DNA from 4 places in the Streptomyces sp. NPDC029151 genome. Region 4 is predicted to be linked to each of the others. Evidence: riboswitches for the same ligand, from Rfam matches in the RefSeq annotation. Region 4 holds a riboswitch; each other region holds the start of a gene.

Region 1 (5,236 bases), on a different contig from region 4:
TACAGTGGCAGGACCGGCAGGAAAACAGCGGTTTCCATCAACCGCCTCCGCTCGCGAAGGGACGTACATGCCCATGGGTCACACGACCACAGCCGAGGCAGGCTCCGGGGGCCTGACAGCGACCGAGCACCGCCTGGCCAACGGTCTGCGCGTGGTGCTCTCCGAGGACCACCTGACCCCGGTGGCGGCGGTCTGCCTCTGGTACGACGTCGGCTCCCGCCACGAAGTCAAGGGGCGTACCGGCCTGGCTCACCTCTTCGAGCACCTGATGTTCCAGGGCTCCGCGCAGGTGAAGGGCAACGGCCACTTCGAGCTGGTGCAGGGCGCCGGCGGTTCGCTCAACGGCACCACCAGCTTCGAGCGCACCAACTACTTCGAGACCATGCCCGCCCACCAGCTGGAGCTGGCGCTCTGGCTGGAGGCCGACCGCATGGGCTCGCTGCTGGCCGCCCTGGACGACGAGTCCATGGAGAACCAGCGGGACGTCGTCAAGAACGAGCGCCGCCAGCGCTACGACAACGTGCCGTACGGCACCGCCTTCGAGAAGCTGACCGCGCTCTCCTACCCGGAGGGCCACCCCTACCACCACACGCCGATCGGCTCGATGGCGGACCTGGACGCGGCCACCCTGGAGGACGCCCGCCAGTTCTTCCGCACCTACTACGCGCCGAACAACGCGGTGCTCTCCGTGGTCGGCGACATCGACCCCGGGCAGACCCTCGCCTGGGTCGAGAAGTACTTCGGCTCCATCGCGTCCCACGACGGCAAGCCCGCCCCCCGCGACGGCTCCCTCCCGGACGTCATCGGCGAGCAGAAGCGCGAGGTCGTCGTGGAGGAGGTACCGGCACGCGCCCTGATGGCCGCCTACCGGCTCCCGCACGACGGCACGCGCGCGTGCGACGCGGCCGACCTCGCCCTGACCATCCTCGGCGGCGGCGAGTCCTCCCGCCTGTACAACCGGCTCGTGCGCCGCGACCGTACGGCCGTCGCGGCCGGCTTCGGCCTGCTGCGCCTGGCCGGCGCGCCCTCCATGGGCTGGCTGGACGTGAAGACCTCCGGTGACGTCGAGGTGCCCGTCATCGAGAGCGCCATCGACGAGGAGCTCGCCCGGTTCGCCGCGGAGGGCCCCACGCCCGAGGAGATGGAGCGCGCCCAGGCCCAGCTGGAGCGCGAGTGGCTCGACCGGCTCGGCACGGTCGCCGGCCGCGCCGACGAACTGTGCCGGTACGCCGTCCTGTTCGGCGACCCGCAGCTCGCCCTGACCGCCGTCGACCGCGTCCTGGACGTGACGCCGGAGGAGGTCAAGGAGGTCGCGGGGGCCCGTCTGCGGCCCGACAACCGCGCGGTCCTCGTCTACGAGCCGAAGTCCCCGGAGGCAGTCCCGGACGCCGGGGTTCCGGAGGACCCGGAGCAGGAGGCGACCGTGGAGGCGGGCCGCGACGAGACCGAGAACGAGGAGACGGCCAAGTGACCCAGCTCGCCACGATGGACTTCCACCCCCAGCCGCAGCCGGGCGAGGCCAGGCCGTGGGCGTTCCCGGCGCCCGAGCGCGGCACGCTCGACAACGGCCTGACCGTGCTCCGCTGCCACCGCCCCGGCCAGCAGGTCGTCGCCGTCGAGGTGCTGCTGGACGCGCCCCTGGACGCCGAGCCGGCCGGCCTGGACGGCGTCGCCACGATCATGGCGCGGGCCTTCTCCGAGGGCACCGACAAGCACTCCGCGGAGGAGTTCGCGGCCGAGCTGGAGCGTGCGGGCGCCACCCTGGACGCCCACGCCGACCACCCCGGCGTCCGGCTCGGCCTGGAGGTCCCGGCCTCCCGTCTGGCCAAGGGCCTCGGCCTGCTCGCCGACGCCCTGCGCGCGCCCGCCTTCGCCCCGAGCGAGGTCGAGCGGCTCGTCCGCAACCGCCTGGACGAGATCCCGCACGAGCTGGCCAACCCCGCCCGCCGCGCCGCCAAGGAACTGTCCAAGGAGCTGTTCCCGGCCACCTCGCGCATGTCCCGGCCGCGCCAGGGCACCGAGGAGACGGTCGAGAAGATCGACGCGGCGGCCGTGCGCGCCTTCTACGACCGCCATGTGCGGCCCGCCACGGCCACCGTGGTCGTCGTCGGCGACCTGACCGGCATCGACCTGGACGAGCTGCTCGGCGACACCCTGGGCGCCTGGACCGGCACCCCGGGCGAGCCCCGGCCGGTGCCGCCGGTGACCGCCGACGACACCGGGCGCGTGGTCATCGTGGACCGGCCCGGCGCGGTCCAGACGCAGCTGCTCATCGGCCGGATCGGTCCCGACCGGCACGACCGCGTGTGGCCCGCCCAGGTGCTCGGCACGTACTGCCTCGGCGGCACCCTCACCTCCCGCCTGGACCGCGTCCTGCGCGAGGAGAAGGGCTACACCTACGGCGTGCGCTCCTTCGGGCAGGTCCTCAGGTCCGCGCCGGACGGCACGGGTGCGGCGATGCTCGCCATCAGCGGCTCCGTGGACACGCCGAACACCGGCCCGGCGCTGGACGACCTGTGGAAGGTGCTGCGGACCGTCGCGGCGGAGGGCCTGACCGACGCCGAGCGGGACGTCGCCGTGCAGAACCTCGTCGGTGTGGCGCCGCTGAAGTACGAGACCGCGGCGGCCGTCGCGAGCACGCTGGCCGACCAGGTCGAGCAGCACCTGCCCGACGACTTCCAGGCGACGCTGTACCAGCAGCTGGCCGCCACGGGCACGGTGGAGGCCACGGCGGCCGTCGTGAACGCCTTCCCGGTGGACCGCCTGGTGACCGTCCTCGTCGGCGACGCCGCGCAGATCAAGGCGCCGGTGGAGGCGCTCGGCATCGGTGAAGTGACCGTGGTGGCGGCCGAGTAGCGGCACGCGCGCGTGGGCCCTGGCGACCTGAGTGTCGCCAGGGCCCACACTGTTCCACTCGTTCCCTCAGATGCCCGTTTTGGGGCGGAGGTTGCCTGTCTGCCCTGTGGGATGCGCTACAAAAACCCGGATCCGTTTGAGGATTGAAAGCGCGCGGCCGTAGCGTCGTCCGGGCTGTTCGTCAGGCAGTGCGCCGCATCCGCGGCACCGGACAGTCATCGCCGAGTCCCCGTACGGCGCGAGCCAGGGGAGCCGGGGACCCACCGTCCCTGGGGTGAATCGGGCGCCCGCGCGGCTGCGAGGGGGCCCGTAGGAGACCTTCCTGCTCCGAACCCGTCAGCTAACCCGGTAGGCGAGAGGGAAGGAAAGGACCAGCCACTTCATGGCGTTCATGTGCGCCACCGGGAAGCACCGCAAGCCCGGCCGGGTCAAGCGGACCACGGCTCAGGCGGCCGGCGTCGCGGCCCTCACCACCACCGGCGTCATCGGCACCCTCGCCGCCTCCCCGGCGCTCGCCGCCGAGAACTCCGCGGAGCAGACCGGCCTCGTCCCCGTCCTCACCATGACCGAGGACGTCCCCGAGCAGATCGACGCGCAGGCCGCCGCCCAGCAGCAGGCCGCCGAGCAGAAGGCGGCCCGGGAGGCCGCGGCGAAGGCCGCCGCCAAGCGGGCCGAGGAGGTGCGGGCGGCCAAGGCCCGTGCCGCCCGCGAGGCGGAGCGCAAGCTGCTGAACACCTTCGTCGCCCCGATCGCTCACTCGTACGTCTCCACCGCCTACCAGGCCAGCAGCTCCCTGTGGTCCTCCGGCTCGCACACCGGCATCGACTTCCACGCGGCCAGCGGCACGGCCGTCCACGCGGTGGGTTCGGGCACGGTCGTCTCCACCGGCTGGGGCGGCGCGTACGGCAACCAGGTCGTGATCCGGATGGCCGACGGCATGTACACCCAGTACGGGCACCTGTCGTCCATCGGCGTCACGGTGGGCCAGAAGGTCGTCCCGGGCCAGCAGATCGCCCTGTCCGGCGCCACCGGCAACGTCACCGGCCCGCACCTGCACTTCGAGGCGCGTACGAGCCCCGAGTACGGCTCGGACGTCGACCCGGTCGCCTACCTCCGCGGGCACGGCGTGCACATCTGACGCCACCGAAACGGCTGTCGAAAGCCCCGGCTCACCGCCGGGGCTTTCGCCGTTTTTCGGGGTGTCCGCCGGGTGCGCTGACCAAAAAATATCCATGGATGACCGCCTGCCGTCGGAAATTCCGGCTCATTGGAATAGAGTCACGGAACACGCGTCCATCGTCGGCGTACACGTCTATCGTCGACGTTTCACGGGGATTGAGGCGGAGGTCGGTCATGCGTATTCCGGCGCACTCGGTGTGCACGGCGATCCGGGACGACATCGTCGCCGGCGTTCACGGGCGCGGCAGCCGGCTCACCGAGGAGGTCCTGGCCCGCCGGTACGGCGTCTCGCGCGTCCCCGTGCGCGAGGCCCTGCGGACCCTGGAGGCCGAGGGGTTCGTCGTGACGCGCCGGCACGCGGGCGCGTGCGTGGCCGAGCCGACCGAGCAGGAGGCCGCCGACCTGCTGGAGATGCGGATGCTGCTGGAGCCGCTGGCCGCCGCCCGGGCCGCCCAGCGGCGGACCGAGGCCCATCTGAAGGTGCTGCGCGGCCTGGTCCGGCTGGGTCAGGAGCGGGCCAGGAGGGGCGGCAGCGAGGATCTCCGGTCGCTGGGCGGCTGGTTCCACGAGACGCTCGCCCAGGCCTGTGGCAGCCCCTCGCTGACCTCCATGCTCACGCAGCTGCGGCACAAGATCGCCTGGATGTACACGGTGGAGGCACCGAAGAGCCCTGTGGCGTCCTGGACCGAGCACGGGGCGATCGTGGACGCGGTGGCGCGCGGGGACGCCGAGCGCGCGCGGGCGCTCACGACGCTGCACGCCGAGCGGGCGACGGGCGCCCGTCGACTGCGCTTTGCCGGGGCCGCCGAGCGTGTGAGGACTTCGCAACACCCCGTACACACGTCCGGTTCGCGGGATTAACACGGGCGCCGTATACAAAGAGGATGCATTTCCGGGCGGGGGTGTTTCCGCTGCCCTTGTTTATCGCACCCGGAATCGCACCCGGAATTATGGCACTGCCCGCCCCCGTAAATAGACGGCACACGGACGGCGCGAATCCTGGGCTGCCCGCGGATACGACGAAGCCGCCCCGCCCCGAAAGGCGAAGCGGCTCCGGCGCTCTGCGCGACGGCTCGGTCAGACGGTCTCGGGCAGCTCTTCCAGGCCCTCGGAGACCAGCTTGGCCAGACGGTCGAGGGCGGCGTCCGCGCCCTCGGCGTCGGAGGCGAGGACGATCTCCTCGCCGCCCTGGGCGCCCAGG
Region 2 (5,236 bases), on a different contig from region 4:
CGCTGCCCGAACCGGTGCGCGGCCAGCCCAGCGACCTGCTCCTCCAGGCCGAGGAGTTGACCCGGACCCGGGAGACGCTCCGCGAGATGCTCGTCCGGCACACAGGGCGCACGGCCGAGCAGGTCGACGCGGACCTGGAGCGTGACCTGATCCTGGACGCCGCCGGAGCCGTCGCCTACGGTCTGGTGGACGGCATCGTGCCCAGCCGCCGGGACACGCCCGGCGCACCGGGCGCGAGGTGAGCCGGCCGTGCTGCCGGACCTTCCGCCGCTGCCCGCCCTGACCCGCGCCGAGGGCGAGTTGGTCGACCGTTACCTGGAGGCGGTCGACCTGCTCGGCCGCATCAACCCGGCCCGCCCCGGGGGCACCTACCACGGACTGCGCGCGGCGCAGGCCCTGGTGCGCAAGGCGGCAGAGCTGCGCGACGCGCTCGCACTGATGCACCAGCGGGGCGAGACGGAGCTGCACGGGGACACGCTGGCACGGGCCCTGCGGGTGCTGGACGGTGAGCGCCGGGTCGCTCGCGTCGCGCTCCCGCCGGACGGCGCCGGCTGAGACGGACATCCGACCGGCCCGGGACACCCGGGCGTCGACGGGCGTCGTTCGGAGGGGAGTTGAAACGGCCCGAACGACGTACCGCCGACCGGTGTACATCCGGATCGTTTTCCGGGCCTCCCGAGTTGCGCGGCACGCGGGTTCGCGGGTCGCGTGGCGACGCTTCGCCCCAGGTCGGGGGCTACGTCCGGGAACTGACGGAGGCTCGAACAGAGCAGTGTCCACCCGAACGGGTGAGTGGTGAGTAACGCCACAAATCCCCGATTCCATTGGGATTTTCGGACAGGAGTGAGCCAAGATCCCTGTCTGACGACAAGCCCCCGCCACCGCGGCGGGGCGATCCGGGCGGACGCCGAGTCCTGCCGCCGCCCGGATGACCGGTCGACGGAGTGGATCGGCAGGAGTGGAGGACCCAAGCAAGACGGGTCGCCGGAACGGATGTTCGTCCGACACGGACGGGCGTGAGGTTCCGAGCAGCCCTTGGGGTGAAGCCGCGGCAACGCGGCCGGGCAACTTCGCCAGCCCGAATCCGACAGGTCATCCTTCACAGGCGGCTGACGAAGGGTTGCGCATGACTGCGCTCAATCGTGTCCCGTCGCTGATGGCCCGGGCCGGCACGGCCTCGGCTCTCACTCTCGCCGCCGTCGGCGGCTCGATCGTGGTGCCCGGTCTCGCAGGTGAGGCCTCGGCGGCGACCACGGCGACCAAAGCGCTGCGGATCGCGGCCTCCAAGAAGGGTGCCCCGTACGCCTGGGGAGCCACGGGGCCGCGCAGATTCGACTGCTCGGGGCTGACGCTCTACTCCTACAAGAAGGCCGGCAAGAAGCTGCCGCGCACCGCGGCGCAGCAGTACAACAAGACCCACCACATCTCCGCCCGCAGCCGCAAGGCGGGGGACCTGGTCTTCTTCCACTCGGGTTCGAACGTCTACCACGTCGGCATCTACGCCGGTCACGGGAAGATCTGGCACGCCCCGAAGACCGGCGACGTGGTGAAGCTCCAGAAGATCTGGACGAGGAGCGTCTGGTACGGCCGGGTCAGCTGACCCGTCCTCAGGCAAGGAGCGGCTCCAGCAGCAGGGCCGCTCCCAGGGCCGTCAGCGCCACCCCGGTGCCCGCCTCCAGCCCACGGGCGGCCCGGGGCCGGCGCAGCCGGCTGCCGAGGCGCTCCACCAGCAGGGCGACCAGCTGGAACCACAGCAGCGCCAGCACGCACACGATCAGCGCGAGCAGCAGGGTCCGCGGCAGGGCCTGGCTGCCCGCCGGCACGAACTGCGGCAGCAGGCTCAGGAAGGTCAGCGAGGCCTTCGGGTTGAGCACGTTGGTGACGAAGCCCTGCCGGAGCGGGTGGGCGGCTCCGGCCGCGGTCTCTCCGGGCGTCCCGGCGGGCCGCCGCAGCCCCCACAGGGTGCGTACGCCGAGCTGGAGCACGTAGGCGCCGCCCAGCAGCTGCAGGGCGCGGAACAGCGCGGGCACGGCGACCAGGACGGCCGCGACGCCGGCCACCGCCAGGGTCGTGTGCACCAGGAGCCCGCCGGCGATGCCGAGACCGCAGACCGCGCCGGCCCGGCGCGAGACGAGCGCGTGGCGTACGACCACGGCGAAGTCGGCGCCCGGCATGGCGACCAGGGCCGCGGCGATCCCGGTGAAGGCGATGAGCTGTGCGTCCATGCCGGCCAGCCTGCCGGGGAACAGCCTTCAGCAGGTATGTGGAATCAGCAGGGTGAGCCTTAAGCATTGCTTTAGCCTGAGCGCATGTACGACCCGACTCGGCTCGCCGCGCTGGTGGCCGTCGCGGAGGCCGGCTCGATCACCCGGGCCGCGGACCGGCTCGGCTACACGCCGCCCGCCCTCTCCCAGCAGCTGGCCAAGCTGGAGCGGGAGGCGGGGGCGGCGCTGCTGGTGCGCCACCACCGCGGGGCCCGGCTGACCGAGGCCGGGGAGGTCCTGGTGGCCCATGCCCGCCGGGTGCTGGACGAACTGGAGCGGGCCCGGCACGAACTGGCGCGGCTGACCGGTCTCACCGGCGGCGCGCTGCGGCTCGGCACGTTCCCGACGGCCGGGGTGCATCTCCTGCCGCCCGCGCTGAGCGCGTTCCGCCGGGCGCATCCCGACGTACGGCTCTCGGTGGCGGACTACGACCCGCCGTCCGGGGTCACCGCGGTGGCGGCCGGCGAGGTGGACCTGGCGCTCACCCACACCTACCATCCGGCGGAGCCCGTCCCGGTACCGGCGGCGGTGCGGCTGGAGCCGGTCCTGGTGGAGGAACTGGTGCTGGTGACGGCCCCGGGGCACGCCCTCGCCAGTGCCTCGGCCCGGCTGCCGCTGACGGAGCTGTCCGGACAGCCGCTGATCAGCATGGCGCCGCACCATGCGGCCCGGCGGGAGATCGAGGCCCTGCTCGCCGAGGCGGGTGCCACACCGGCGCTGCTGGTGCCGACCCCCGGTTATGCCGTGGTGTGCGCGCTGGTCAGTGCCGGGCTGGGGGTGGCCGTCGTACCGGAGATGGTGGCGCGGACCGCGACGACGCCGGTCGGGGTGCGGCCGCTGGAGGGCGGGCGGCTGCGGCGCACGATCTCGGTGGCGTACCGGGCGGACGAGACGAATCCGGCGGCGGACGCCTTCCGGGCGCTGCTGCGGGGGGCGTTCGGGCGGGCGGGGAGGAGCACGGGCGGCTGAGCCTGCCGTGTGCGCGGGCCACCGGTTCCCGGCGTGGGCCGACGCCTCGGGGACACTGCCGTGCGCGAGGTGTCCGGTGGGGCCCCGAAGCACCGGCGTGGCCCCGTGCGGGAGGGTTACGGCTCCGGCTGGCCCGCCGGGACCGGGGCGGCCGGGACGGTCCAGGGCAGTTCGATGGAGACCGTCTTGCCGCCCTCACGGGTGGGGCGGATGCGGAGTCTGCCGCCGCACTCCGCGGTGAGCCAGCGGATGATGACCATGCCGCGACCGTTGTCCTGCTGGACGGCGGCGGGCAGTCTCTTCGGGAAGCGGGGGTGGCTGTCCGTGACACCGATGCGCAGGTGTTCGTCATGGTGCAGCGCGATCTCGACCGTGAAGGTGGGTGACTGGCCGAAGGTGTGCTGTACGGCGTTCGTGGCGAGTTCGGAGACGATGAGCCGGACGGTGTCGGCCGTCTCGGTGTCCGAGGGCAGACCCCACTCCGCGAGGGTGCCGACGACGTAGGAGCGGGCGGCGGAGACCGAGGCGGGATCGCTCGGCAGAGTGACGGATGCTTCCAGGTGGTCTGCCATGGCGACGTCGTCCCTTTCCCACGGGACCGCGGTCCGACAGGCGGCGGGGGGTTCGAGTACGGTCCCGGACTGGTGCTTGTCCGCCAGACTGCCACCAACGGGCCGGTCACGGGGGGCGATCCACCAAGATATGCATATATCTGTCGCTCGAAGCGGTGAACTCTGCGACGGGAGACCGTATCGGGGCGGCCCGTCAGGAGTAAGGAGAAGCCCATGCAGAACGGTCCGGCGGTGCGGCGCCGCAAACTGGGCGCCGAGCTGCGCATGCTGCGTACCGGCGCCGGGCTCACGAGTGGTGAGGCCGCACGGCTGGTCGGCTGGCACCAGTCGAAGGTCAGCCGCATCGAGACGGGCTCCAGCGGCGTGAAACCGGCGGATCTGGAATTACTGCTGGACGCCTACGGGGTCCGGGACGGGCATCTGCGCGAGTTGCTGCTGATGCTGGCCGGGTCGGAGGACGCGGGCGGCCGGCACCGCTGGTGGCACGCCTACCGCGGGGTGCTGCCGCCCACGTACCGCGACTTCATCAGCCTGGAGTCGCAGGCCAGCGCGATGCGCACCCTGGAGACCACGGTCGTGCCGGGTCTGCTCCAGACGGCCGAGTACGCCCGCGCGGTGACCCGGGCGGCGGTGAAGGACCTGGACGAGGACCGCCTGGACACGCTGGTGGAGGTGCGGCTCGCCCGGCAGGACGTGCTCCGCTCGGACCCGCCGCTGGTGCTGAGCGCCGTACTGGACGAGGCGGTGCTGCGGCGCGAGGTCGGTGGTCCGGAGGTGATGGCGCGGCAACTGGAGCGGCTGATGGAGGCCGCGCGGCTGCCCCAGGTACGGCTCCAGGTGCTGCCGTTCGCCGCGGGGGCACATGTCGGCCTCACCGGGCCTTTCGTTATTTTCTCATTTCCGAGCACTTCTGATCTGGACGTAGTTGTTCTCGACCAGTTGACGAGTAGCCTCTACCTGGAACGGAAAGAAGACCTCATGGCCTACTCGGAGGCCTTCGACATCCTTCGGTTCCACGCCCTTTCCCCCGAGGACTCGTTGGACTACATCGCCGGAATAGGTGACGGCGCGTAAGGAGGCACCATGACCGCTCTGCCTCGGAACGTCCCTGCCAGTACCGACCTGCTCCATGTGCGCTGGCTGCGCAGCAGCCACAGCACGGGAGCCAACAACTGCGTGGAGACGGCACGGCCGCGCTCCGGCCCCGCGGCCGGACTGCTCGCCGTGCGCGACTCGAAGAGGCCGGCCGGTCCCGCCCTGCTCTTCTCCCCCGAGAGCTGGACGGGATTCCTGACCGCACTCTGATCGGTTTCGATCAGCCCCTGACCGCTTTTGCGCGACGCACGGCCGTGCCACGCCGACTCACGGTCGCGTTTCGCCGATGACCCGTACAGCGCGTTCGATCTCCGCCCCGGACAGGTCCGCTCGGGC
Region 3 (5,236 bases), on a different contig from region 4:
GGCGGTGGGGAGAGCCGGTCACCTGGGGGAGGACGGTAGGCCGGAGAGTGACGGCTTGGTAACGGACTGTACGGAACTGGTGCGGACGGACCGTGAAGTGACCGGATGTGTCCGCGTCCGCGGGCGGCAGTCGTCGCCTTTACAGAGCGTGGTGACCGAAGGGCGGAAAGTGGGACTGCCGTGGGTCGTGGGGTGCTATGGGGCGGATATATGCAATATTCCGGCCCGATGGAGGAGGGCCGGTGGCTCACGGTTAGGCTCCGGCCCCATGGACGCACTCATCCATCTCTTCGTCGGCCTGCACATCATCGGTATCGCCGCGCTGCTCGGCGGTTTCCTCACCCAGGTGAAGGCGATGGGCCAGGGCGCGGCCCGGTTCGTGCCCGGGATGCTGCACGGCGCACTGACCATGCTGGTCACCGGCGTGGCCCTCGTCGGACTCGACCAGGCCGACGACCACCACGTCAACAACATCAAGATCGGCGTGAAGCTGGCGCTGCTGATCGTGATCCTCGGCCTGGTCTACGTGAAGCGCGACGAGGAACGGATCGACAAGGGCCTCTTCGGGCTGGTCGGCCTGCTCACCACGGCCAACGTCTTCATCGCCGTCCTCTGGGCCTGATCCCCGGCGCGCCCCCGTCTCAGCCCGGCCGCACCACGCTGTGGACGGCCGGCTCGCCGGTGCCCGACACCGGCTCCTCGCGGACGTACGCGCCCGGCCTGGGTGCGTGGATCATCATGCCGTCGCCCGTGCAGAGCCCGACATGGCGGGCGTCGTCGTGGAAGAAGACGAGGTCACCGGGGCGGGCGTCGGCCGGCGCGACCGGTGTCCCGGCGCCGGCCTGCTCGCGGACGGTGCGCGGCAGCGTGACGCCGGCCGACTTCCAGGCGGCCTGGGTGAGGCCCGAGCAGTCGTAGGAGTCCGGACCCGCCGCACCCCACACGCACGGCTTGCCGAGCTGGGCGCGGGCGAACGCGATGGCCTTCCTGGCCTTGGTCGCGTACGTCCCCGAGGGCGCGGCGGTGGCCTGGACGATGCGCTCGGACAGCAGCACGCGCGCGTGAGCGAGTTTCCTCTGCACGGCGGCCTTGGCCGCCTTGGGGCCGGAGTCGGTGTCCTGCGCGGTGGCGGGAGCGGAGGCCGCCGTCGCGGTGTGGGGGACGTGAGCGGCTTCGGCGGCCCGGGCGACGGTCCGGGCGGGCCGAGTGGGCGGGGCGGCCGGTACGGCGTCGGGGGAGGCGGTGAGGGCGCCGGCTCCCACGGGCGCGAGGGGGGCCGTGTCCGGCACGGGCGGGGCGGCGGGCGTGGCGCGGACGGGCGGCGTGAGAGCCGTACCCCCGGTGCGCGTGGTTCCGCCGGCGAGCGCGGTCCCCGCGGGCGTGGCCCCTCCCGCCGTGGCGCGGCCGTCCTCGTCCCGGCCCGTGCCCCGCTGGGCCGGGATCATGCCGCGCAGGCTGGGAATGGCGCGGTGCTGGGCGCGCCGGGCTACCTCGTCCCGGAGCCGCTGAAGACTGTCAGCGCCCCCAGGGCGGGGAACATCGGCCCCGGCCGCCCCGACGCCCTCCGCGGTCCGGTCGCCCCGCGCACCCCGCCCGGCCCGGCGCTCGGCCCGCTCGGTCCCGCGCCCTGCCGACTCGGCCTGCTCGGTCCACCCGGTCCCGCGCTCGGTCCGTTCGGCACGTCCCTTCCCCCGCTCACCCGGTCCGGTCCCGCGCTCCGCGCGTGCGGCCCCCCGGTCCGACCGTCCGCCCCACTCCCGGCCCGCGGCGGACGCCTCGGCCGCCGACTCCGCTCTGCGGTAGAGGTCCTCGATCTTGCGCTCGACCTCCTCCGGGCTCGGCCTGCCGTCACCGGCCGCCGGCGCGGCTTCGGCGGTCTGGGGCAGGACGGCCACGGAGGCGAGGGCGGCGGTGGCGAGGGCGGGGCCCGCGAGGGCGGGGGTGCGGATGCCCGCTCCCGGGGTTCCGCCGGGGCGCGGCTTGCGGTGCGACGCCAAGGGAGGCGACTCCTTCCCGTGCTGCCGCCTACCGGGTTAGCTGTCGGGTTCGGGCGGGATGCTCGGAAGGGTTGCCCTACGGCGTCGTCCCGGTGGGAGTCGGCCGATTCACCCCAGGATCGGTGGGTCCCCGGCTCCGGGCACCGTGCGGGGCGCGCCGGACTCGGCGGAGGCCGCGCGGCCCGGCGAGGTTCGCCGGAGAGGGGTCGTGCGGCCTGACGGCAACCTAGCCAACTCGTGTGTCTTCTGTGAAGGTTGGTGCGAGGTATGTCCGATACATTTCCGTGACCTTGGGGCGGTTTCATGTGTCCGTGACCGGGCGCTTCCCGTGCGTGAGCAGGGGAAAGGCGTCGCAGGGGCGAAGACGGACGCTTCGGCGAAGGCGGCGGGTTCCGGGGACGGCGACCGGTTGTCGGTGGGGCGCCCTAGACTCGGAGAGCGATGAGCAGCCTCTTTGACGACAGCTTCCTGGCGGACCTCCAGGCCCCTCGCGGGCGCGAGGAGGAGCCCCCGCCGCCGCCCGAGGACGATCACACTCCGGAGCAGGTTCCGGACGATCTGTTCGGTGGGAAGTTCGACGTGCCACCGGACCGGGACGCGTACTACCGCGACGGAGCCCCCCGCCCCGTGCTCGACCCGGCGGCACTCCTGGAGGGGCTCAACGAGAACCAGCGCGCCGCGGTCGTGCACGCCGGCTCCCCGCTGCTCATCGTCGCCGGCGCCGGCTCCGGCAAGACCCGGGTGCTGACCCACCGCATCGCGTACCTGCTCGCGGAGCGGAACGCCCATCCGGGCCAGATCCTCGCGATCACCTTCACCAACAAGGCCGCGGGCGAGATGAAGGAGCGTGTCGAGCAGCTCGTCGGCCCGCGCGCGAACGCGATGTGGGTGATGACCTTCCACAGCGCGTGCGTGCGCATCCTGCGCCGGGAGAGCAAGAAGCTCGGCTTCACCTCGTCCTTCTCGATCTACGACGCCGCCGACAGCAAGCGCCTGATGGCCCTGGTCTGCCGCGACCTGGACCTCGACCCCAAGCGCTTCCCGCCCAAGTCGTTCAGCGCCAAGATCAGCAACCTGAAGAACGAGCTGATCGACGAGGAGGACTTCGCCGCCCAGGCCACGGACGGCTTCGAGAAGACCCTCGCCCAGGCCTACGCCATGTACCAGTCGCGGCTGCGCGAGGCGAACGCGCTGGACTTCGACGACCTGATCATGACGACGGTCAACCTGCTGCGCGCCTTCCCGGACGTCGCCGAGCACTACCGCCGCCGCTTCCGGCACGTCCTGGTGGACGAGTACCAGGACACCAACCACGCCCAGTACGCGCTCGTGCGTGAGCTCGTCGGCACCGGCGAGCGCGCCGCGGAGGACGCCGACACCCCGCCCGGCGAGTACGACGTTCTGCCCGCCGAACTCTGCGTCGTGGGTGACGCGGACCAGTCGATCTACGCCTTCCGGGGCGCGACGATCCGCAACATCCTCCAGTTCGAGGAGGACTACCCGGACGCGACGACGATCCTGCTGGAGCAGAACTACCGCTCCACGCAGACCATCCTGTCCGCCGCCAACGCGGTCATCGAGCGCAACGAGTCCCGCCGCCCGAAGAACCTGTGGACCAACGCCGGCCAGGGCGCCCGGATCACCGGGTACGTCGCCGACACCGAGCACGACGAGGCCCAGTTCGTCGCCGAGGAGATAGACCGGCTGGTCGACGCGGGCGACGCGCGCGCGGGAGACGTCGCCGTCTTCTACCGCACCAACGCCCAGTCCCGTGTCTTCGAAGAGGTCTTCATCCGCGTCGGCCTGCCCTACAAGGTCGTCGGCGGGGTCCGCTTCTACGAGCGCAAGGAGGTCCGGGACGTCCTGGCCTACCTGCGCGTCCTCGCCAACCCGGAGGACTCGGTGCCGCTGCGCCGCATCCTCAACGTGCCCAAGCGGGGCATCGGCGAGCGCGCGGAGGCGATGATCGACGCCCTCTCCCAGCGCGAGAAGATCAGCTTCCCGCAGGCCCTGAAGCGGGTGGACGAGGCGTACGGCATGGCCGCGCGCTCCACCAACGCGGTGAAGCGGTTCAACACCCTGATGGAGGACCTGCGCACCATCGTGGAGTCCGGCGCGGGTCCGGCGACCGTCCTGGAGGCGGTCCTCGAACGCACCGGCTACCTGGCCGAGCTGCAGGCCTCCACCGACCCGCAGGACGAGACCCGCATCGAGAACCTCCAGGAACTCGCCGCCGTGGCCCTGGAGTTCGAGCAGGAGCGCGGTGAGGACGAGCAGAGCACGCTCGCCGACTTCCTGGAGCAGGTCGCGCTGGTCGCCGACTCCGACCAGATCCCCGACGAGGAGGACGGCGACGGCGTCATCACCCTGATGACCCTGCACACCGCGAAGGGCCTGGAGTTCCCGGTCGTGTTCCTGACCGGCATGGAGGACGGCGTCTTCCCGCACATGCGCGCCCTCGGCCAGACCAAGGAGCTGGAGGAGGAGCGGCGCCTGGCGTACGTCGGCATCACGCGTGCGCGGGAGCGGCTGTACCTCACGCGGTCGGCGATGCGCAGCGCCTGGGGCCAGCCGTCGTACAACCCGCCCTCCCGTTTCCTGGAGGAGATCCCGCCCACCCATGTGGAGTGGAAGCGGACGGGGGCGGCGGCGCCGGTGTCGTCCGGGCCGGCGTCCGGGATCGCGGCCTCGCTGTCCTCGACGCGGTCGCGTTCCTCGGCGTCCGGCGCGTCCGGGTTCGCCACGCGGCGCACGGCGGAGAAGCCGGTGGTCGGGCTGGCCGTCGGCGACCGGGTCACCCACGACCAGTTCGGGCTCGGCACGGTCGTCGCGGTGAAGGGCACGGGCGCCAACGCGGAGGCGACGATCGACTTCGGCGACGCCAAGCCGAAGCGGCTGCTGCTGCGGTACGCGCCGGTGGAGAAGCTGTAGCAGACCGGAAGGGCCCCGCTGGAGAGCGGGGCCCGGCGGCTCAGGTGGGGTCCAGCCCGTGGCTCCGCAGCCACGGCAGCGGGTCTATGGCCGCCCCGCCCGCGGGCCGTACCTCGAAGTGCAGGTGCGGGCCGGTGGAGTTGCCGGAGTTGCCGGAGTAGGCGATCGGCTCGCCCGCCTTGACGGTCGAACCGGAGGCGACGCGGTAGCTGGACAGGTGGCAGTACCAGGTCTCCGTGCCGTCCTTCGCCGTGAGGATCAGCATGTTGCCGTAGGCGCTGTTCCACTTCGTGGTGACCGTGCCGTCG
Region 4 (5,236 bases):
CTCCAGGAGGCGGGAGGCGGCGATGTAGGCGCGCCAGGCGCGCTGCTCCTCGGGGGTGAGCCAGCGGGTCGTCATGCCGCCAGTGTAGGTTTGTTTAAAAATTGAACCAAGCTGACCAAGCTGAACCAAGCTGAATCAAGCCGTCCGCCTCCGGAAGAGAGGGCGCCGATGCCCCTGCCCTACGTGCTGCTGTCCGCCGCCGTCTCCCTCGACGGTTACCTGGACGACACCGGCCCCGAGCGGCTCCTGCTGTCCAGCCCGGCCGACTTCGACCGGGTCGACGCGGTACGGGCCGGCGCCGACGCCATCCTCGTCGGCGCCGGCACGATCCGCGCCGACAACCCCCGCCTGCTGGTCAACTCCGCCGAGCGGCGCGCGGCCCGGGTGGCCGAGGGCAGGGCGGAGTACCCGCTGAAGGTCACCGTCACCGCCACCGGCGACCTCGACCCGGAGGCCAACTTCTGGCACACCGGCGGCGAGAAGCTCGTCTACAGCACCGACCGGGGCGCCGAGCGGGCCGCCCGCCTCCTGGGGCGCACCGCGGACGTCGTCCCGCTCGGCCCCGCCCTCGACTGGCGGGCCCTGCTGGAACATCTGCACGACGAGCGCGGCGTCGGGCGCCTGATGGTCGAGGGCGGCGGAACGGTCCACACCCAGCTCCTGCACCAGGGCCTCGCCGACGAGCTGCAGCTGGTGCTCGCCCCGCTGTTCGTCGGGGACCCGGCGGCCCCGCGCCTGTTCGGACCCGGCGGCTACCAGGCCGGACGCCTGCGCCTGCTCGACACCCGCCGGATCGAGGACGTCGTCCTCATGCGGTACGTGCCCACCGCCCCCGGCGCCGGCCCGCTGTCCACCGCCGCCGACCGCCACTGGCTGCGCACCGCCTGCGAGCTCGCCGCGCTGTGCCCGCCCTCGGAGACGGCGTTCAGCGTCGGCGCGGTCGTGGTCGCCGCCGACGGTACGGAGCTGGCCCGCGGGCACTCGCGCGAGGGCGCCGATCCCGCGGTCCACGCGGAGGAGGCGGCCCTCGCCAAGATCGGTCCGGGCGAGCCCCGGCTGGCCGGCGCCACCGTGTACAGCAGCCTGGAGCCGTGCGCCCGCCGTGCGTCGCGTCCGGCGCCGTGTGCCGAGCTGATCCTGCGGGCGGGGGTGCGCCGGGTGGTCACCGCCTGGCGCGAACCCGACACGTTCGTCGCCTCGGCCGACGGCACGGGCGTGCTCACCGCCGCGGGCGCGCAGGTGGTCGTGCTCGCCGAGCTGGAGGATCTCGCCAAGGCGCCGAACGCCCACCTGCTGTGAGCGCCTGGGCGCCCGCGACCGGCCGCGTTGTGGGCGCCGGGGGCCAGGAACGACTCAGGGCCCGGAATCCTGGGGATTCCGGGCCCTGAGCCTTCAGTAGCGGGGACAGGATTTGAACCTGCGACCTCTGGGTTATGAGCCCAGCGAGCTACCGAGCTGCTCCACCCCGCGTCGTTGTGACTCCAGTGTACGTCATCCGCGGGGCCGCTCGCACACCCCTTTCGGTCCACAGCGGTAGCCGCCCGCTCCGGGGCCCGGAAACCTGGAGGCACGTCGGACATGTGGGAGACACGCGGTGCGCCCTGGAAAGGTGGAGGAGAGCCCGTACGCCAGGGCGGGAGGCCGGTTCCCCGGTGACCCCGTGCCCGCCCCGGGCCTCGGCGGCGGGCCGGTGCCGGTGCGGGCCCGCCGCCGGCCGAGCCCGCGTGCGCAGGCCCGCGCCCTGCCCGCCCTCCTGATCGCCTGCGGGATCGGGTACGGCCTGCTCACCCCGCAGCAGTTCACCCCCGTCCCGTTCTTCACCGCGGCCCCGCTGATCGCCGCGCCCCTCTCCTCACTGCGCACCACCGTGCTCACCGGTCTCGCCACCCTCGCCGCCGCCTACGCCGTGCACGCCGACGCGGGGGCCCATCCGGCCGTGGGCACCCTCACCGACGTGGTGACCGTGGCCACCGTCGCCCTGCTGGCCGTGGCCATCAACCGGGTCGTCCGCCGCGGCGACCGGAGGCTCGCCTCGGCCCGGGAGATCGCCGAGGCCGCCCAGCGGGCCGTCCTGCCGGACCCCGACGCCCGGATCGGCGGCTTCGAGATCGCCGCCCGGTACGAGGCGGCACGGCAGGACGCGTTCATCGGCGGCGACCTGTACGCGGTGCAGGACACCCCGCACGGCGTCCGCCTGGTCGTCGGGGACGTGCGCGGCAAGGGCATGGGCGCGGTCGCCGCCGTCGCCGTGGTGATCGGCGCGTTCCGGGAGGCGGCCGAGCAGGAGGCGACGCTGGAGGAGGTGGCCGGGCGGCTGGAGCGGGCGCTGGCCCGCGAGGGCACCCGGCGCGACGGGATCGACGCCTTCGAGGGGTTCACCACGGCGGTCCTCGCCGAACTCCCGCACGGCGACGGTGTCGTACGGATCGTCAACCGCGGCCACCCGCCGCCGCTGCTGCTGCACGCCGACGGCACCCTGCACGTCCTGGTCCCGGGCGAGCCCGCGCTGCCGCTCGGCATGGCGGGGCTGGGCCGGTGGCCGGACCGGGCCGCCGAGGCCGGCTTCCCCGGCGGTGCCACCCTGCTCCTGTACACCGACGGCCTGTCCGAGGCCCGGGACGCCCACGGCCGCTTCTACGACCCCGAACGGCGGCTCGCCGGGCGCACCTTCCCCGGCCCGGCCGCGCTGCTCGAACGGCTCGCGGCGGAGGTGCGACGGCACTCCGGCGGCGGCATGACCGACGACATGGCACTGCTCGCCGTACGGCGTCCCCTGCGGGACGTCACCGACGGTGAGTGGGTGAGCGCCGTGCGCATAACATCTGAGTCACCATCAAAACCCGAAGTGACTCCTGAATGCTGCCGAAACCGGGTCAACTCGCCCGGTTTGACGGGGTAATGGGTGATAGATCCGCCGTTGCAGACCTTAATGATCAAGTCGAACGGCTTGGAAAGTGACTGTCGGGTCTATTAACGTTCGATAACGCAGCGCGGTCGTCCCAGCCGTCACAAGAGGCGGCTCCGTGCGCACGCGCCGAATCCCGCAAGGGAGCCGGGGAACCACCATTCTGGGGTGAATCACGCGGATGCCACCGTGAACTCACGGAGTTCACGACCGGTATACGCGCGTAGGAGACCTTCCTGCTCCGAACCCGTCAGCTAACCCGGTAGGCGGAGGAAGGAAAGGAGCACGCCCGCGTGGCGTCCAACCGGCCTGTCCCCGAAGCCCCGTTCATACCGGCGCAGCGCGACGATGAGACGTTCGCCTACGTCGCCCACCGCGCCGAAGAGGGCCCGTGGGAGGAGTGGAACCCCACCGCGGAATCCGTCGCCCCGGTCCGCGGCCGGCACCGTGTCGCCAAGCAGCGCGGCGGCTTCGCGCGCAGCTCCACCGTCCTCGGCGTCGGCGTCATCGCCGCGGTCGGCGCGGGCGGCATGGCCAGCGCCAACACCGGCAAGCCGCCGGTCTCCATCTCCCTGCCCGACCTGCCCTCCGTCGGCTCCCTCTTCGACGACGGCTCCGCCGGCACCCAGGCCACCGAAGCCGGCACCACCGCGCTGAGCAGCGTCGGCGTGACCACCGCCGACGGCGAGGACAGCACCGACGCGGGCGAGGCCCTGCGCAACCGGATCATGGCCCAGGCCGAGCAGCAGCAGGGCCAGGCCGAGAGCAAGGCCACCGCCCTCGCCCTCGCCACCGCCGAGAAGCAGGCCGCCGACGCCGCCGCCAAGGCCGAGAAGCAGGCCGCCGCCAAGGCCGCCGCGGCCAAGGAGAAGGCGGAGGCCGCCGCCGCGAAGAAGGCCGAGCAGGAGCGGCTGGCCAAGCTGGCCGAGCAGTACACGCTGCCGACCTCCTCGTACACGATCACCTCGACCTTCGGCCAGGCCGGTTCGATGTGGTCCTCAGGCCACCACACCGGCCTGGACTTCGCCGCCCCCACCGGCACCCTGATCAAGGCGGTCCACAGCGGCACGATCACGGAGGCGGGCTGGGCCGGCGCCTACGGCTACCGCACGATCCTCACCCTGGACGACGGCACCGAGCTGTGGTTCTGCCACCAGTCCTCGATCAGCGTCAAGGCCGGCCAGAAGGTCTCCACCGGCGAGGTCATCGGCCGGGTCGGCGCCACCGGCAACGTCACCGGCCCGCACCTGCACCTGGAGGTCCACCCCGGCGGCCAGCCCACCGGCATCGACCCGATGGCGTGGCTGCGCGGCAAGGGCCTCACCCCCTGAGCGACCTCTCCGCCGAAATCCGGCGCCGGTGGCGGAATGCGATCATCCGCCGCCGGCGTTGACATGACGTATGACGTCACTACGCACACTCGGCCGTTCCGACCTCGAGGTCTTCCCGCTCTCCCTGGGCGGCAACGTCTTCGGCTGGACCGCCGACGAGGAGACCTCCTTCGCCGTCCTGGACGCCTACCGGGCGGCCGGCGGCAACTTCATCGACACCGCCGACGCCTACTCCGCCTGGATCGAGGGCAACCAGGGCGGCGAGTCCGAGACGATCATCGGCAAGTGGGTCAAGGCCCGCGGCAACCGCTCCGACGTCGTGATCGCCACCAAGGTCAGCCAGCACCCCGAGTACCAGGGGCTGTCCGCCGCCAACATCAAGGCCGCCGCCGACGCCTCCCTGCGCCGCCTGGGCACCGACCACATCGACCTCTACTACACCCACTTCGACCAGCCGGAGGTGCCGGTCGAGGAGATCATCGGCGCGCTGGACGAGCTGGTGAAGGCCGGGAAGGTCCGGCACATCGCCGCCTCCAACATCGGCGCCGAGCGCCTGAAGGCCTCCCTCGACTTCTCCGACCGCGAGGGCCTCGCCCGCTACGTCGCCCTCCAGCCCCACTACAACCTGGTCTCCCGCGACACCTACGAGGGACCGCTGCAGGACCTCGCGGCCCAGGAGGGCCTCGCCGCGGTCCCGTACTTCGCCCTCGCCGCGGGCTTCCTCACCGGCAAGTACCGGCCCGGCACGACCGTGGACAGCGCCCGCGCCGGCCGGGCCCAGGAGTACGCCGACTCCGAGCGCGGCCAGAAGGTCCTGACGGCCCTGGACGAGGTCGCCGCGGCCCACGAGGCCCCGGTCGCCACGGTCGCCCTGGCCTGGCTCGCCGCCCAGCCGACGGTCACCGCCCCCATCGCCTCGGCGCGCACGGTGGAACAGCTTCCGGCACTGCTCGGCGTGGCCGAGCTGGAGCTGACGGAGGCCGAGGTGGCCAAGCTGACG

Evidence for each region. A riboswitch is a leader RNA that binds a small molecule or an ion and turns the genes downstream of it on or off. The one in region 4 is predicted to bind cyclic di-AMP.
Region 1: linked by a shared signal. The riboswitch ahead of ACZ4VF_RS07215 (M23 family metallopeptidase) and the one ahead of ACZ4VF_RS27195 (M23 family metallopeptidase) in region 4 are both predicted to bind cyclic di-AMP.
Region 2: linked by a shared signal. The riboswitch ahead of ACZ4VF_RS15860 (C40 family peptidase) and the one ahead of ACZ4VF_RS27195 (M23 family metallopeptidase) in region 4 are both predicted to bind cyclic di-AMP.
Region 3: linked by a shared signal. The riboswitch ahead of ACZ4VF_RS18330 (C40 family peptidase) and the one ahead of ACZ4VF_RS27195 (M23 family metallopeptidase) in region 4 are both predicted to bind cyclic di-AMP.

The regions. Positions count from the first base shown of each region.
Region 1 is NZ_JBVHWQ010000001.1:1,822,281-1,827,516, reverse strand. It holds gene ACZ4VF_RS07225 (M16 family metallopeptidase) at 68-1,471, shown strand; gene ACZ4VF_RS07220 (M16 family metallopeptidase) at 1,468-2,856, shown strand; cyclic di-AMP (ydaO/yuaA leader) riboswitch at 3,066-3,226, shown strand; gene ACZ4VF_RS07215 (M23 family metallopeptidase) at 3,239-3,994, shown strand; gene ACZ4VF_RS07210 (GntR family transcriptional regulator) at 4,210-4,896, shown strand; gene ACZ4VF_RS07205 (HPr family phosphocarrier protein) at 5,113-5,236, opposite strand, start outside.
Region 2 is NZ_JBVHWQ010000003.1:635,385-640,620, forward strand. It holds gene ACZ4VF_RS15850 (ATP-dependent Clp protease proteolytic subunit) at 1-242, shown strand, start outside; gene ACZ4VF_RS15855 (hypothetical protein) at 250-555, shown strand; cyclic di-AMP (ydaO/yuaA leader) riboswitch at 973-1,123, shown strand; gene ACZ4VF_RS15860 (C40 family peptidase) at 1,127-1,600, shown strand; gene ACZ4VF_RS15865 (LysE family translocator) at 1,608-2,225, opposite strand; gene ACZ4VF_RS15870 (LysR family transcriptional regulator) at 2,310-3,233, shown strand; gene ACZ4VF_RS15875 (ATP-binding protein) at 3,350-3,805, opposite strand; gene ACZ4VF_RS15880 (helix-turn-helix domain-containing protein) at 4,019-4,879, shown strand; gene ACZ4VF_RS15885 (DUF397 domain-containing protein) at 4,889-5,110, shown strand; gene ACZ4VF_RS15890 (8-amino-7-oxononanoate synthase) at 5,168-5,236, opposite strand, start outside.
Region 3 is NZ_JBVHWQ010000004.1:403,418-408,653, reverse strand. It holds gene ACZ4VF_RS18335 (hypothetical protein) at 269-622, shown strand; gene ACZ4VF_RS18330 (C40 family peptidase) at 642-1,997, opposite strand; cyclic di-AMP (ydaO/yuaA leader) riboswitch at 2,008-2,176, opposite strand; gene pcrA (DNA helicase PcrA) at 2,439-4,928, shown strand; gene ACZ4VF_RS18320 (M23 family metallopeptidase) at 4,969-5,236, opposite strand, start outside.
Region 4 is NZ_JBVHWQ010000008.1:21,757-26,992, reverse strand. It holds gene ACZ4VF_RS27215 (MarR family winged helix-turn-helix transcriptional regulator) at 1-75, opposite strand, end outside; gene ACZ4VF_RS27210 (dihydrofolate reductase family protein) at 169-1,299, shown strand; tRNA gene ACZ4VF_RS27205 (tRNA-Met) at 1,397-1,470, opposite strand; gene ACZ4VF_RS27200 (PP2C family protein-serine/threonine phosphatase) at 1,595-2,899, shown strand; cyclic di-AMP (ydaO/yuaA leader) riboswitch at 3,023-3,189, shown strand; gene ACZ4VF_RS27195 (M23 family metallopeptidase) at 3,199-4,236, shown strand; gene ACZ4VF_RS27190 (aldo/keto reductase) at 4,307-5,236, shown strand, end outside.